2 regions of the Paenibacillus sp. OAS669 genome follow, and region 2 is predicted to be linked to the other one. Evidence: riboswitches for the same ligand, from Rfam matches in the RefSeq annotation. Region 2 holds a riboswitch; the other holds the start of a gene.
The links. Region 2 has a riboswitch for FMN ahead of GGC63_RS07655 (DMT family transporter). Riboswitches for the same ligand answer to the same signal wherever they lie in the genome.

Region 1: it holds a riboswitch for FMN, as region 2 does, so the genes downstream of both, ribD (bifunctional diaminohydroxyphosphoribosylaminopyrimidine deaminase/5-amino-6-(5-phosphoribosylamino)uracil reductase RibD) here and GGC63_RS07655 (DMT family transporter) in region 2, are expected to answer to the same signal.

What each region holds. Positions count from the first base shown of each region.
Region 1 covers NZ_JADBDR010000015.1:96,777-103,055, forward strand. Annotated here, with positions in the region: gene ribE (riboflavin synthase) at 1-329, opposite strand, end outside; gene ribD (bifunctional diaminohydroxyphosphoribosylaminopyrimidine deaminase/5-amino-6-(5-phosphoribosylamino)uracil reductase RibD) at 346-1,479, opposite strand; FMN riboswitch at 1,718-1,877, opposite strand; gene GGC63_RS26715 (phosphodiester glycosidase family protein) at 1,989-3,098, opposite strand; gene GGC63_RS26720 (peptidylprolyl isomerase) at 3,275-3,706, opposite strand; gene lysA (diaminopimelate decarboxylase) at 3,912-5,243, opposite strand; gene GGC63_RS26730 (spore germination protein) at 5,360-6,279, opposite strand, start outside.
Region 2 covers NZ_JADBDR010000002.1:535,188-541,466, forward strand. Annotated here, with positions in the region: gene GGC63_RS07630 (MATE family efflux transporter) at 1-1,256, shown strand, start outside; gene GGC63_RS07635 (stalk domain-containing protein) at 1,382-2,452, shown strand; gene GGC63_RS07640 (cysteine-rich CWC family protein) at 2,632-2,832, shown strand; gene GGC63_RS07645 (hypothetical protein) at 2,855-3,010, opposite strand; gene GGC63_RS07650 (hypothetical protein) at 3,028-3,198, opposite strand; FMN riboswitch at 3,467-3,623, shown strand; gene GGC63_RS07655 (DMT family transporter) at 3,770-4,765, shown strand; gene trxB (thioredoxin-disulfide reductase) at 5,008-5,955, shown strand; gene GGC63_RS07665 (Dps family protein) at 5,977-6,279, shown strand, end outside.

The DNA of each region.
Region 1 (6,279 bases), on a different contig from region 2:
TTCGTTATGAGACCCGTTGAATCCACATGGCCCTGAACGATATGGCCGCCAAAGCGCCCTCCCGCAAGCATCGCCCTTTCCAGATTGACAGGATCCCCGACATGCAGCTTGTGGAGCGACGTACGCCGGAAGGTCTCAGGCATGACATCCACCGTAATCGACGATTCGTCATACTGAACGACCGTTAAACAAACGCCGTTCACAGCAATGCTGTCGCCCAAATGCACATCCTCCAGGATTTTCCTGGCACCTATGGTCAGAATCATTGCTTGTCCTTGCCTGGTTATTCTTCTCATGGAGCCTATTTCTTCAATGATGCCCGTAAACATCCGCCACATTCACCTCTCATCCGTATTTCGGATAGCCGGATATACATACATCCTCGCCAAACTGTTGAACCTGAATACGTTCCAGCTGAATTGCGTTCTCCATCTTCTCGAAGCCGGCAAAGTCAAAATTGGACGGCGCGTCGGCACCTCCGCCTATAATTTTGGGGGCATAGAACAGCAGCACCTTATCAATCAAGTGCTCCTCCAGCATGGAGCCGTTCAGCTGTCCCCCGCCTTCGAGCAGGATCGATGCAATTTCTCTCTCGCCCAACAGCTCCATCGCTTTTGGCAAATCAACCTTAGGGCCTTCTCCGCATTCAAGAACCGTCACCCCGGCCGCTTCCAGTGCCCTTCGCTTGGCTGTATCGGCATCTCTCGTTGTCAAGACCAGCGTCTCGGCAGACCGATCCTTGACGACATGGGCATCCAGGGAAATCTTGAGCTTCGAATCGACGATTATACGAGTGGGGTTCAGCGCAGGAACATCCAGTCGGGTCGTCAGCAAAGGATCATCGTTCAACACCGTTCCAACACCCACCATGATGGCTTGATTGCGATGTCTCAGCGTATGGACGAACGACCTCGATTCGGGGCTCGTTATCCACTTGCTGTCCCCTGTCCGTGATGCAATCTTGCCGTCCAGCGTGCTTGCCGTCTTCAACGTAACGAACGGCATCTTCGTCACGATATACTTGTTGAACGCTTCGTTTAACGACAGGGCGCGTTCTTGCAGCAAGCCTACCGTAACATCAATCCCGTGCCGTCTCAGCCGTTCTACGCCGCTTCCTGCGACAAGCGGGTTCGGATCGGTGCATCCAACGACGACACGCTTCACCTTCTCCTTGATGAGCCGATCGCTGCAGGGAGGAGTCTTGCCGTAATGGCTGCATGGTTCAAGCGTCACATAGGCCGTTGCCCCCTCCGCCTCAGAGCCGGCCATTTGCAGAGCATGAATTTCGGCATGGGGAGTTCCGTGCTTTAGGTGCGATCCCATTCCGATGATGCGTCCGTCCTTAACCAGTACGCAGCCTACTGCGGGATTGATTCCCGTTTGGCCTGAAGCCCCTTCGGCAAGCTGGATAGCCAGCTTCATGTAGAACTCGTCGTTGATCAGCTCCACCGCTGCATCTCCTTTCATTGTCTCTGGCATGCTATTTCCTTTGCGGACATACAGAAAAGGCCCTCTTTCCTCCACGAGAAAAGGGGCCTGACTTTGATAGGCATACGTAAAAAACGCACAACTAAAGCTATCTGCGACACAGCTAAATAAAGTTAACGAACCGACAGATTTTTCTTAAATCTGCCATGCGGAAAGAAGCATTTCCTAAGTTGTGAAAATGACTTTCCCCTGTTTCATTAACTGCCGCGACGATAGTTCGCCGTTTGCATTTTTCCTTCTCCCATCCAGACTATACTGTCGGTCTCGGAGTTGCACCGAGTCAGCCGAGCGGCGGCATGAAGCCACTGCGCGGGTCACGGACTAAGTATTGCAGTCAGCTGCAATACATCACCGCCGGTGGGGAATTGCACCCCGCCCCGAAGGAAATTCTTATGAATCTTCAAGCGCCGATGATAACCGACGTTTGTCAGAAATCATAACACCCTGAAACAAAAATTGCAAGACATTACTCGATGAGAGCATGGGTATTCCCATCGGAATTAGGGATTAAACGGCTTATAGGATGAGTTAAAGTGATCCATATCGATGTTTTCCCAGATATTTTTGACTGCAACCTGATCCGGTTTGCTGAATACCAGGAAGGCCGTTGGCAAATATCTCATTCCGTAGCTGCTGGAAGGCTTATTGACGACCTGATTGTCTTTAACGAGCACAGAGGATGAGCCTCCGTCGAGGTTAGCCGCCGTTACCGCTCCTCTGTCGAGCAAAATGTTCTGGACGTCATATAGCGTTGCGCCGATGGAGTAGCCCGGCTGGCGACCGTCAATAACGACGAACATAATGGTTCCGTCCTGCTTCTGGGCCATACAGCTTCTTGGGGCGATTCCCCAGCCGTCTGCCTGATTCTTAATCAGCCCTTTTCCGTTGACGATAAATTTGGGCTGGAAGGTCACCGCATCCCTTACCCCCATGCTGAGCAGCTCGGATGGTTTATAGCGTCCTGCCACCATGAGACCGTTCTTGTCAATCCCTACGACATTGACAGGGTCCTCCATGCCCACATCGCTGTACAGGAGCTTCCCTCCGGACATAACAATTCCCGCAGGCTTGAAGCCGTTGCCGTCCCAGTTCGGGTCGTCAAAGGCCCCGCCGTTCACGCCGGCTATCGCCTTCGTCCGCTGAACCATGTTCAATATTTGCTCGCCTTGTCCTACTATGCTTGTCGTGACTACGCGGATCATCTTGGGGTCATGAACATATAAAATATGCCCTTTATAATTTTTCCCCTCTATATCTTCTACTTCCACATTCTTGTTCGCTTTATTCTCCAGATCAATATTGTGCTGGTCCTTGATCTGTGCCATCTCGTCGAATTTCTTCTCGTAGTCCGCAACCCTCCGGTTCAGCTCGTCTTCGCCGATCAAATACTTGGCCCAATGCCTATGCTGCGTCGTTATCAGCGTATCGGCCATCATGTAGCGGAGCGTAGAGCCGGAAGCCGTCCCGTAGAACCATATCAGCGCCGCAAGAGCTAAGAATATCAACACCATCAGCGTATAAGCGATTTTGCGGTTCCTTCGCTTCTTGCGGGCATTCTTCCCTGTCGAAGTGCGGGTTTGTTGCAGGGATAAGCCTTGATTGCTATCCACGTGATAACCTACTTTCATTCTAGTAATCTGAGTTGTCTATTAAACAATACCATGAAAAAAAGCTGAAAATGAACTGGGAATGAAAAGAAATTGGGCTGGAGTGCACGAAAAATGTACGAAAAAAGACCGAAAGCCCTGTAAAAGAGAGCTTTCGGCCTTCATTTCCTGTCAAGGGATTATACTTCGACTACCTTTACGGATTCCATACGGTCTCTTCCCTGGAATTCGTCAACATGCTCCATACCGGAAACCACTTTTCCGAATACGGTATGCTGTCCGTCCAGATGCGGCTGCGGCTGGTAGCAAATATAGAACTGGCTGCCGCCGGTATTGCGTCCGGCATGCGCCATAGCGAGCGTACCGCGTTCATGCTTGTTAGGGTTGATTTCGCAGTTGATTTTGTACCCAGGGCCGCCTGTGCCGGTGCCATGAGGGCATCCGCCTTGCGCTACGAAGCCAGGAATAACGCGGTGGAACACCAAACCGTTGTAAAATCCTTCGTTCGCCAATTTTTCAAAGTTAGCGACCGTATTAGGCGCATCTTTGTCAAACAAATCGATAACGATTTGGTTACCGTTTGCCATAGTAATATGAGCTTGTTTTGCCATTCTATGTACACTCCTTTATTCTTCAATGTGTCCTATTGTACTATAACCAAGCCTCGTTCACAAATCACTTTTTGTTCAAATGCCAAAGAAACCCGCAAAGCGGGGGACTGGCATCAGAGCAGATTCAGGAACTTTGCGTGTGGCCCCGAAAGAATGCCAAAAAAAACGGCTCTCCGTAACTTTCGAGAGCCAGCCGGCTTGAAAACTATACCATTTTGGTCACTTGCTTCATACGCTCAGGAATCATATCGTTGCCAACGATGTTGTCGTAGGATTCGCGTTGAACTACGACGTCCGCTTGGCCGTCTTTCACAAACACGACAGCGGGTCTGCGAATACGGTTATAATTGCTGGCCATGGCATAATTGTATGCCCCTGTGCAGGATACGGCCAGAACATCTCCGCTGTTCACCTTAGGCAATTGAATATCCCAGATGAGCATATCGCCGCTTTCGCAGCATTTACCGGCGATAGATACCAGCTCATCCTCCGGCTCGGTTGCCCGGTTCGCCAGCATCGCCTCGTAACGCGATTCATACAACGCTTGGCGAGGATTATCCGTCATGCCGCCGTCCACAGCAACATACTTGCGGACTCCAGGGATATCTTTATAAGTACCCACCGTATAAAGTGTCGTTCCCGCTTCGCCGACAATGCTGCGGCCCGGCTCGACCCAAATTTCCGGCGTCGGATAATTGTATTTGCTGAAGTTGGTTTTGATCGAGCTTGTAATGGCTTCAACGTATTTGCTGACCGGCAAAGGAGTGTCCCCTTCAACATAACGGATGCCGAAGCCTCCGCCCAAGTTGACAACGCTGAACACAACGTCCAGCTCATCCCTTACCTTGGCGGCAAAAGCGATCACCTTGTCCACGGCCAGCTGGAAGCCTTCGACCTCGAAGATTTGCGAGCCGATGTGGGAATGAACACCTAACAGCTCGATATTCGGAAGCTGAACCGCTTCTTGAACCGCGCGGTACGCCGAGCCGTTATCCAAATCCAGGCCGAACTTGGAATCGATTTGTCCCGTCGAAATGTACTCGTGGGTATGTGCTTCAACACCCGGAGTAAGACGGAACAGGATGTTTACCTTTTGACGCTTCTCACCCGCAATGGCATTGAGCAAATGTAGTTCGACCATATTGTCAACGACAAAGCAGCCGATCTTGGCATCAATCGCCATTTCGATTTCATGCGGAGATTTATTGTTGCCGTGGAAATGAATGCGTTCGGCCGGGAAGCCGGCCTGCAGCGCTGTATACAGCTCACCGTCGGATACGACGTCCAGCGACATTCCTTCCTCTTCCGCAATGCGGCACATCGCCATCACGCAGAACGCCTTGCTCGCGTAAGCCACCTGAAATTTCAGGCCGGACGCGCGGAATGCTTCGACATACTCGCGGCATCTTTGGCGAATCAGCGCTTCGTCCATCACATACAGCGGTGTTCCGAATTTTGCTACGAGATCGGTTGTATCGCAACCGCCGATCTGGAGGTGACCTTTATCATTAATTTTACTGGTTCCATGTAAGTACATTATCGGTTTCCCTCTTCCCCCTGAACATTACTTCTAACTTACCATAATCGAATGCAGGCTGACAATAAGAGAAACTTGTAATTGTCTTTTTGTGCGGTTCGAAGTCGATAACACCGTTAAGATTTCGGCTGCCGGGTATTATCTGTCGTCTGGGTTAAGCTCATCCGGTTCTTCCGCGCCATGAACGGACGACGGACAATAATCTCGTTCAGCGCTTTGAAATTGAACGGTATGAACGGCCACATGTACGGAGCGTTGTAGGATCTCCGCGTCGTCAAGTAGACCAGCATTGCCGTAAACCCGATGACGACACCGGGCACTTTAAATACGGCTGCCAATACGAGCAGCCCCAATCGGCTTAAACGGTTCGCAAGGCTTAACTCATAGCTCGGCGTCGCAAAGGTTCCTACCGCCGCTATGGCCAGGTACAAGATGACCTCGTTCACGAACAGCCCGCTTTTCACCGCTACATCGCCTACCAGTATGGCGGCAACAAGCCCCATCGCCGTAGCCAGCGGGGACGGCGTATGTACGGCCGCCATTCGCATCAGATCAATGCCTAGCTCGGCTATGAGAAACTGGGCCAATAACGGCAGTCTGGCCGTTTTTTGCGGACCGAGAAACTCCAGGCCTGCCGGCTTCAGCTCCGGTGAAGTAACAAGCAGGAACCAGAGCGGCAGCAGGAAGATCGATGCAGCGATCCCGATAAATCGGACCCAGCGCAGATAGGTCCCTACGGTCGGCGTCTGTCTGTATTCTTCCGCATGCTGAACATGGTGGAAGAAGGTGGTTGGCAAAATAATGACGCTCGGGGACGTGTCTACAAACACAGCGACATGACCCTCCAGCAGATGAACAGACACAATATCAGGTCTTTCGGAGTAGCGGACCATCGGATAAGGATTCCAGCTCTTGCCTACAATCGCTTCCTCAAGCTGCTTTTCGGCAAGGGGAAGTCCGTCAACCTCCACCTTTTGAATTTTATCACGGATGGATTCGACCAGCGCGGGATCACAGATGTCATCAATATAAGCGA
Region 2 (6,279 bases):
TGATGTCAGGCAGAGCAGGCACCCATGATCTTGCAGGCGTGGCTATAGGAGCAAGCCTGTGGATGCCCGTATCCGTGGGCTTGAACGGCATTCTGCTTGCGGTGTCCCCTATGGTCGCCCAGCTATATGGCAAGGGGGAGCTGCGGCAAATCTCGAAGACCGTAACCCAAGCGCTATATTTATCGCTGTTGCTGGCTGTAGTGATTGTCATTGCAGGCGGGTTTGTTCTGAATCCGATCTTGACCGGCATGAATTTGGAGCCGGCCGTTCATCACATTGCCAAGCACTATTTGATAGGGCTGTCGATCGGGATTATTCCGTTATTCCTTTCGAGCGTGCTCCGATACTTTTTTGATGCGCATGGCTTAACGAGAATTTCGATGTCCATCATGCTGATCGCTGTGCCGGTGAATGTGCTTATCAATTACTTGCTGATCTTCGGAAACTGGGGCTTTCCCAAGCTGGGGGGAATCGGGGCGGGTTATGCGACAGCCATCACATATTGGCTCATTTTCTTCATCAGCATCTGGATGACGTTCAAAGTAGAGGCGATGAGAAGGTACCGGTTATTTGCAGAATGGTTCGCACCCTCCTGGAAAGCATGGAAGGAGCAGCTCAAGATCGGCGTTCCGATGGGGCTTTCCGTATTTTTTGAAGCGAGCATCTTTTCCGTCGTTACACTGCTGATGGGCATGATGTTTAATACAGTTACCATCGCAGCTCACCAGGCTGCCATTAGCTTTACGACCCTCTTGTTCATGATTCCGTTAAGCATCTCCATGTCTTTGACGATTATTATTGCTTATGAGGTGGGGAGCGGGAGATACAAGGACGCAAAGCAGTACAGCCGTTTCGGGGTGCTAATGGCCATCGGCATTTTGGCGGTCAGCTCCATCTTTTTGTACGTGTTCCGCGAACAAATCGCATACTTTTATACCGATAATCCGGAGGTGGTGCAGCTGACCAAGCAGTTCCTTCTTTTCGCTATCGTCTACCAGCTGTCCGATGCGGCTCAAGCTTCGCTGCAGGGGGTGCTCCGCGGCTACAAGGATGTAACCTTCCCCTTTATTATCGCATTGGTTGCGTATTGGGTCATCGGTATGCCGACCGGCTATGTACTGGCTGCATATACGGATTGGGGACCGTATGGCTTTTGGCTGGGGATTACCATAGGACTTACCTTCGCCGCGTCGGGCTTTTATCTGCGTCTGCTTCGGGTTCAGAGAAAGTATAGCGGGCGTGCAGTGGGGAAATAGACTTTCGGAGAATCAGAAGAGTCGGCAAGTCTAGTATAAAAGACTTAAATAGAAAATATTGGTTACAAATACATCCTCTGCTGATATAATAATAGGAAATCTATCCTATTAGAGGAGTGTGTGAATTGAAAAGTAGATTAAAAGTCCTGGCATTTGGCGCCATTCTGCTCATTTCGTCACAAAGCGCGGTTTATGCCCAGCAATCACAACAGATCGATGTTGGCTTTAATCAAATCACCGTCAAGGTCAACGGGGAAACCGTGAACAGCAATAATATTCTTTATCAGGGGACTACGTATATTCCTATACGAGATGTAGCTGCCATGCTGGGCATTGCCGCCAACTATTATGATAAAACGAAAACAGCCTATATTGGACAAATAGGTGCAGGCGAATTTTCTCCCGGGAACTCAGATATAGCTTCATGGGATGTCATGAAGCCCGCGACTCCAAGCCATGATCCGATCATGCCCAAGAAAAATGATAAGATAGCGGTAGATTTAAATACCGTTAAGGTAAAGGTTCATGGCAAAGAAATTGCACAAAACAACATTTTATATAATGGTACTACCTATGTTGCTATGAGAGCTGTGGCTGAGTCACTCGATATGCCGGTGGCATTCGATGAAGTAACTTCAACTGCATACATAGGGCAAAGAAAGGAAGGGGACTCCTCAGAGCTTCCTGCAGAAACTAATGTTACCGAGCCGGAGCCTCCTGCAGAAACTAATGCTCCTGAACCTCAGCCTGTCGACACTGCAACGGGAAGCGGTCTTTATGCAGTTCCAGCAGAAGGTGATATGGCGGGCTGGGAAATTTTAAAAGGACATGAGTATGAAGATATAGCCAGAATTTATTTTAAAAACAATAGTAGAGGTACTATCATTTCTATCCAGGTTCAGATTGAAGATGCCCGAGATTTTGATCCTGATCAAATCATCCAGTGGACCGACTCTAACGGAAAGAAATTGCAGGGAAAGCTTTCGAATGTACATAAACTATTTGCTGAATTCAATAACTCTCTTACATCGGACTATTTTGAAAAAACCTTCGGTGATGTTTACATTAGCTGGATGGAGGTCAGAGGAGTCCCTGCGGATATGCTGGTTGAGAAATACTTGAAAGAAAGCGGTAAAATTGAGAAGCCAAAGAGCAATATCACGTTGACGCCGGATTTGAAAGTACAGACTAAATAGCCTTTTCCGGTGGATGAAATCAAATAACTCATTAAGCGAGACTACGCTGGCTTCGGTATATTACCGTCGTCAGCGTAAATTTTTTTATATGGAATCAACCTTCATTCCTATTTGTAATATGTAGTGATATCAAAGGGAATCAGAAGGTTACTCAAATTTCCGATACGAGGGGGATGGGGATGAGCAGCGATCTTCATAACGGAAAGAGATGCCCTTTATGCGGCGGTGTGAATGAATGCAGCGTCGGCAGCGGCGATTGCTGGTGTTTTCATACCAAGGTTCCTCAAGCCTTGCGGGACCAAATCACGGCAGCGTTGAGGGGCCAAGTGTGCATTTGCCGCAAATGCGTGGAGGCGTACCCAATAAATAAAACCACCTAATTATAGGCGGTTTTGAAGGTTATCAGTTGCCGTCGAGACTGGCTCTACAGGTTTCAGGCGTAGTCCTCTCCGATTCCTCGATAAGCTGGTTGTAGGCTTCAAGCTCTTCCGGGGTATTCAACACATCGGTAGCATCAGAGATGGCCCGCACTTGTTTTCTTGCTTGCTCTTTATCCAACGAAAGAGTCCTCCTTGTTATTGCTCAAAATTGGATGCCGGATTACCGAACGCATCCATCTTCTCATCTCCAATGATGTCGACGTAGGGCTTCACGCCTTCCGGAACTGATCCCGTGTCGGTGGCTTCGATTTCTTTTTCAATCAGGTCGTCTTGTCGATTGTTGTCCATAGCTTCCTCCGTTTTCATTATTGCTCCTGCTTTCTTAGAATCTGCATCGGTGCTCTTGATTATTCCGGGGCATCGAGCGATAGGCTCTGAGGGATGAGTTCAGCTAGGAGGACAAAGGACACGGCAATCTTTATTAGGGTATTGCTTTTATTTATATAGTTGCTATATAATTCGTTTAAGGAAGTTCGTATCGACCCAATTTGTAATACAAAGCCTCTTTTGCCTGAACCGTGTTGATTAATGAAGCACCATAAGACATATGAGGAATGGAAAAAATAGAATATTGGTCGATCTTCGGGGTAGGGTGAAATTCCCAACCGGCGGTGAAAGGCAAAATTATTGCCTGCAGCCCGCGACTCGTTAATCTGCTTAAATTGGCAATTAACGACTGATTTGGTGAAATTCCAAAGCCGACGGTACAGTCCGGATGGGAGAAGGTCAGAACAAGCGTGTATTTCTGGTACGTTTATTTTCGTATGAAAATTTTTCCAGATCCATGCCTGTTTAAGTACGCCCCGTTGTCACATTGCTGATAACGGGGCTGTCTTTCTTTCGAAGCTTCCTTTTATAATAACAGGAGGTTATGGGGATGGAACACACATTGACAGCATCACCGGAAAGTCCGGAACGTTCTAAGCCTGGCAGCCGGAGCGGGGTATGGCTCGTAGCGCTAGGAGCCGCTTTATGGGGAGTAGACCCCTTGTTTCGAATATTGCTTCTGAAATTTTTCACATCATCGCAAATCGTATTAATGGAGCATCTCATCCTGCTTTTATATTCCGTACCGGTGTTATGGATATATCGAAGCAAAATCCATGGCTTGACACTCAAGCACATTGTCGCGCTTATATTTATCTCTTGGGGCGGTTCCGCCATTGCAACGATCATGTTTACCTCCGCTTTTGCTCATGGCAACCTGAACGGTGTCCTGCTGCTGCAGAAGCTTCAGCCGTTATTCGCAATTCTGATGGCTAGATGGATCTTGAAGGAGAAATTGCCCGCGAAGTTCTCCATCTTTATTGTGATGGCTCTTGTGGGAACCTATCTGCTAACCTTCGGTGTATCGTTTCCGTTCAATGGACTATCGGAATTTGGGGTCGTAGGAGGCCTGCTATCTATAGGAGCGGCTGCATTATGGGGCGGTTCGACCGTCATGGGACGGCTTCTGCTGGATAAGCTGCCATTCGAATCAGTAACTGCGCTTCGGTTCATTCTTGCGCTGCCGCTGCTGTTCTTCACCACCTGGTTAGGCGGAGAAGCATGGCACTTCCCGACTCAGGCCGGCGATTGGGCGGGAGTATCGATTAACCTGGTGCTGCAAGCCTTCTTGCCCGGTTTGTTCAGCTTACTGCTGTATTATCGGGGGTTATCCAATACGAAGGCCTCTTTTGCGACATTGGCAGAGCTGTTTTTCCCGGCTATCGGCGTTTTTGTCAACTGGCTCGTCTTTCATCAAGCCATTACAATGGCACAAATCGCAGGCTTCGTGCTCATCTGGTTCATGCTGTTTCAGCTGTCCCGGCAGCAGGATGGACTGGAATCCAACGTGCCGGTGCAGCCGAAGCTGGCGAGAGAACGATCTTAACAGGAATACTTCAACCGTATCTTACAAGGTACGGTTTTTTATTTTTTACGCAAGTCTAATGCTCACCTTTTTTTTATGAAAATGGATCTGGAATCCTTCTGGAAATCTCTTCATGAAATATTCATAGTGTCTTCATCAGATCTTCATGAAACTTGCTCAGCAGAGTGTTAAGATACATTTACCAAATCAATTTTAGACATAGTTTAAATATAAACAAAGAACAGCTTAAGGAGGCGCTCTTTATGTACAAAACAGTGATAATTGGAACAGGCCCAGGGGGATTAACTTCTGCAATCTATTTGGCAAGAGCCAATCTGAACCCTTTGGTGATTGAAGGACCGGAGCCAGGCGGTCAATTAACGACGACGACAGAGGTCGAGAACTTCCCGGGATTTCCTGAAGGAATCATGGGACCGGAATTGATGGCGAATATGCGTAAGCAGGCGGAACGATTTGGCGCTCAATTCAAAACCGGCTGGGTGAACAAAGTCGATTTCTCCAAACGTCCGTTTACCCTTTGGGTGGAAGGCATGGGGGAAATTCAAGCCGAGTCGGTTATCGTATCGACCGGGGCTTCCGCCAAATATTTGGGCATTCCGGGCGAGAGAGATAATGTCGGCCGCGGTGTCAGCACCTGCGCAACCTGTGATGGCTTTTTCTTCCGCAATAAAAAAATCATCGTGGTCGGCGGCGGAGATTCCGCGATGGAAGAGGCGAACTTCCTGACCCGATTCGCATCGGAAGTGATCGTGGTTAATCGCCGAAACGAGCTGCGCGCATCGAAAATTATGCAGGACCGCGCCAAACAAAACCCTAAAATCAGCTGGAGCCTAAACCGGACCCCATTGGAAGTCGTTAGCGGAGAGCAAGGGGTAACGGGTCTGAAGGTCAGAAATAACGAGACAGGCTTAGAGGAAATTATCGAGACGAACGGGATCTTCATTGCCATCGGCCACACACCGAATACCAAGTTCCTCGATGGTCAGCTGACTACGGATGATCACGGTTATTTGCTGGTGAAGCCAGGCACAACCGAGACGAACATTCCAGGCGTATTTGCCTGCGGAGACGTACAAGACAGCCGCTACCGCCAAGCTATAAGCGCAGCAGGAACAGGATGTATGGCAGCCCTGGATTGCGAGCGTTTTTTGGAGAACGCAGAGTCCAGGCTTCAAGCCGCACAACATTAATCAATTAGGAGGGATATCATCATGAGTACAAACCTGAACGAGATCTTAAACCGTCAAATTGCTAACTGGACTGTGCTGCATATCAAGCTGCATAACTTTCATTGGTATGTAAAGGGCCATCAATTCTTTACGCTCCATACCAAGTTTGAGGAGCTGTATACGGAAGCTGCTCTGCATATCGATGTATTGGCTGAACGGCTGCTGTCACTCGGAGGCAGCCCGGTGGCGACGCTCCAAGGCGCATTGAAATTAGCCTCTGTCCAAGATGCCGAAGGGGGAGAGGATGCGGAACAAATGGTAGAGAAGCTTGTTCAGGACTTCCGT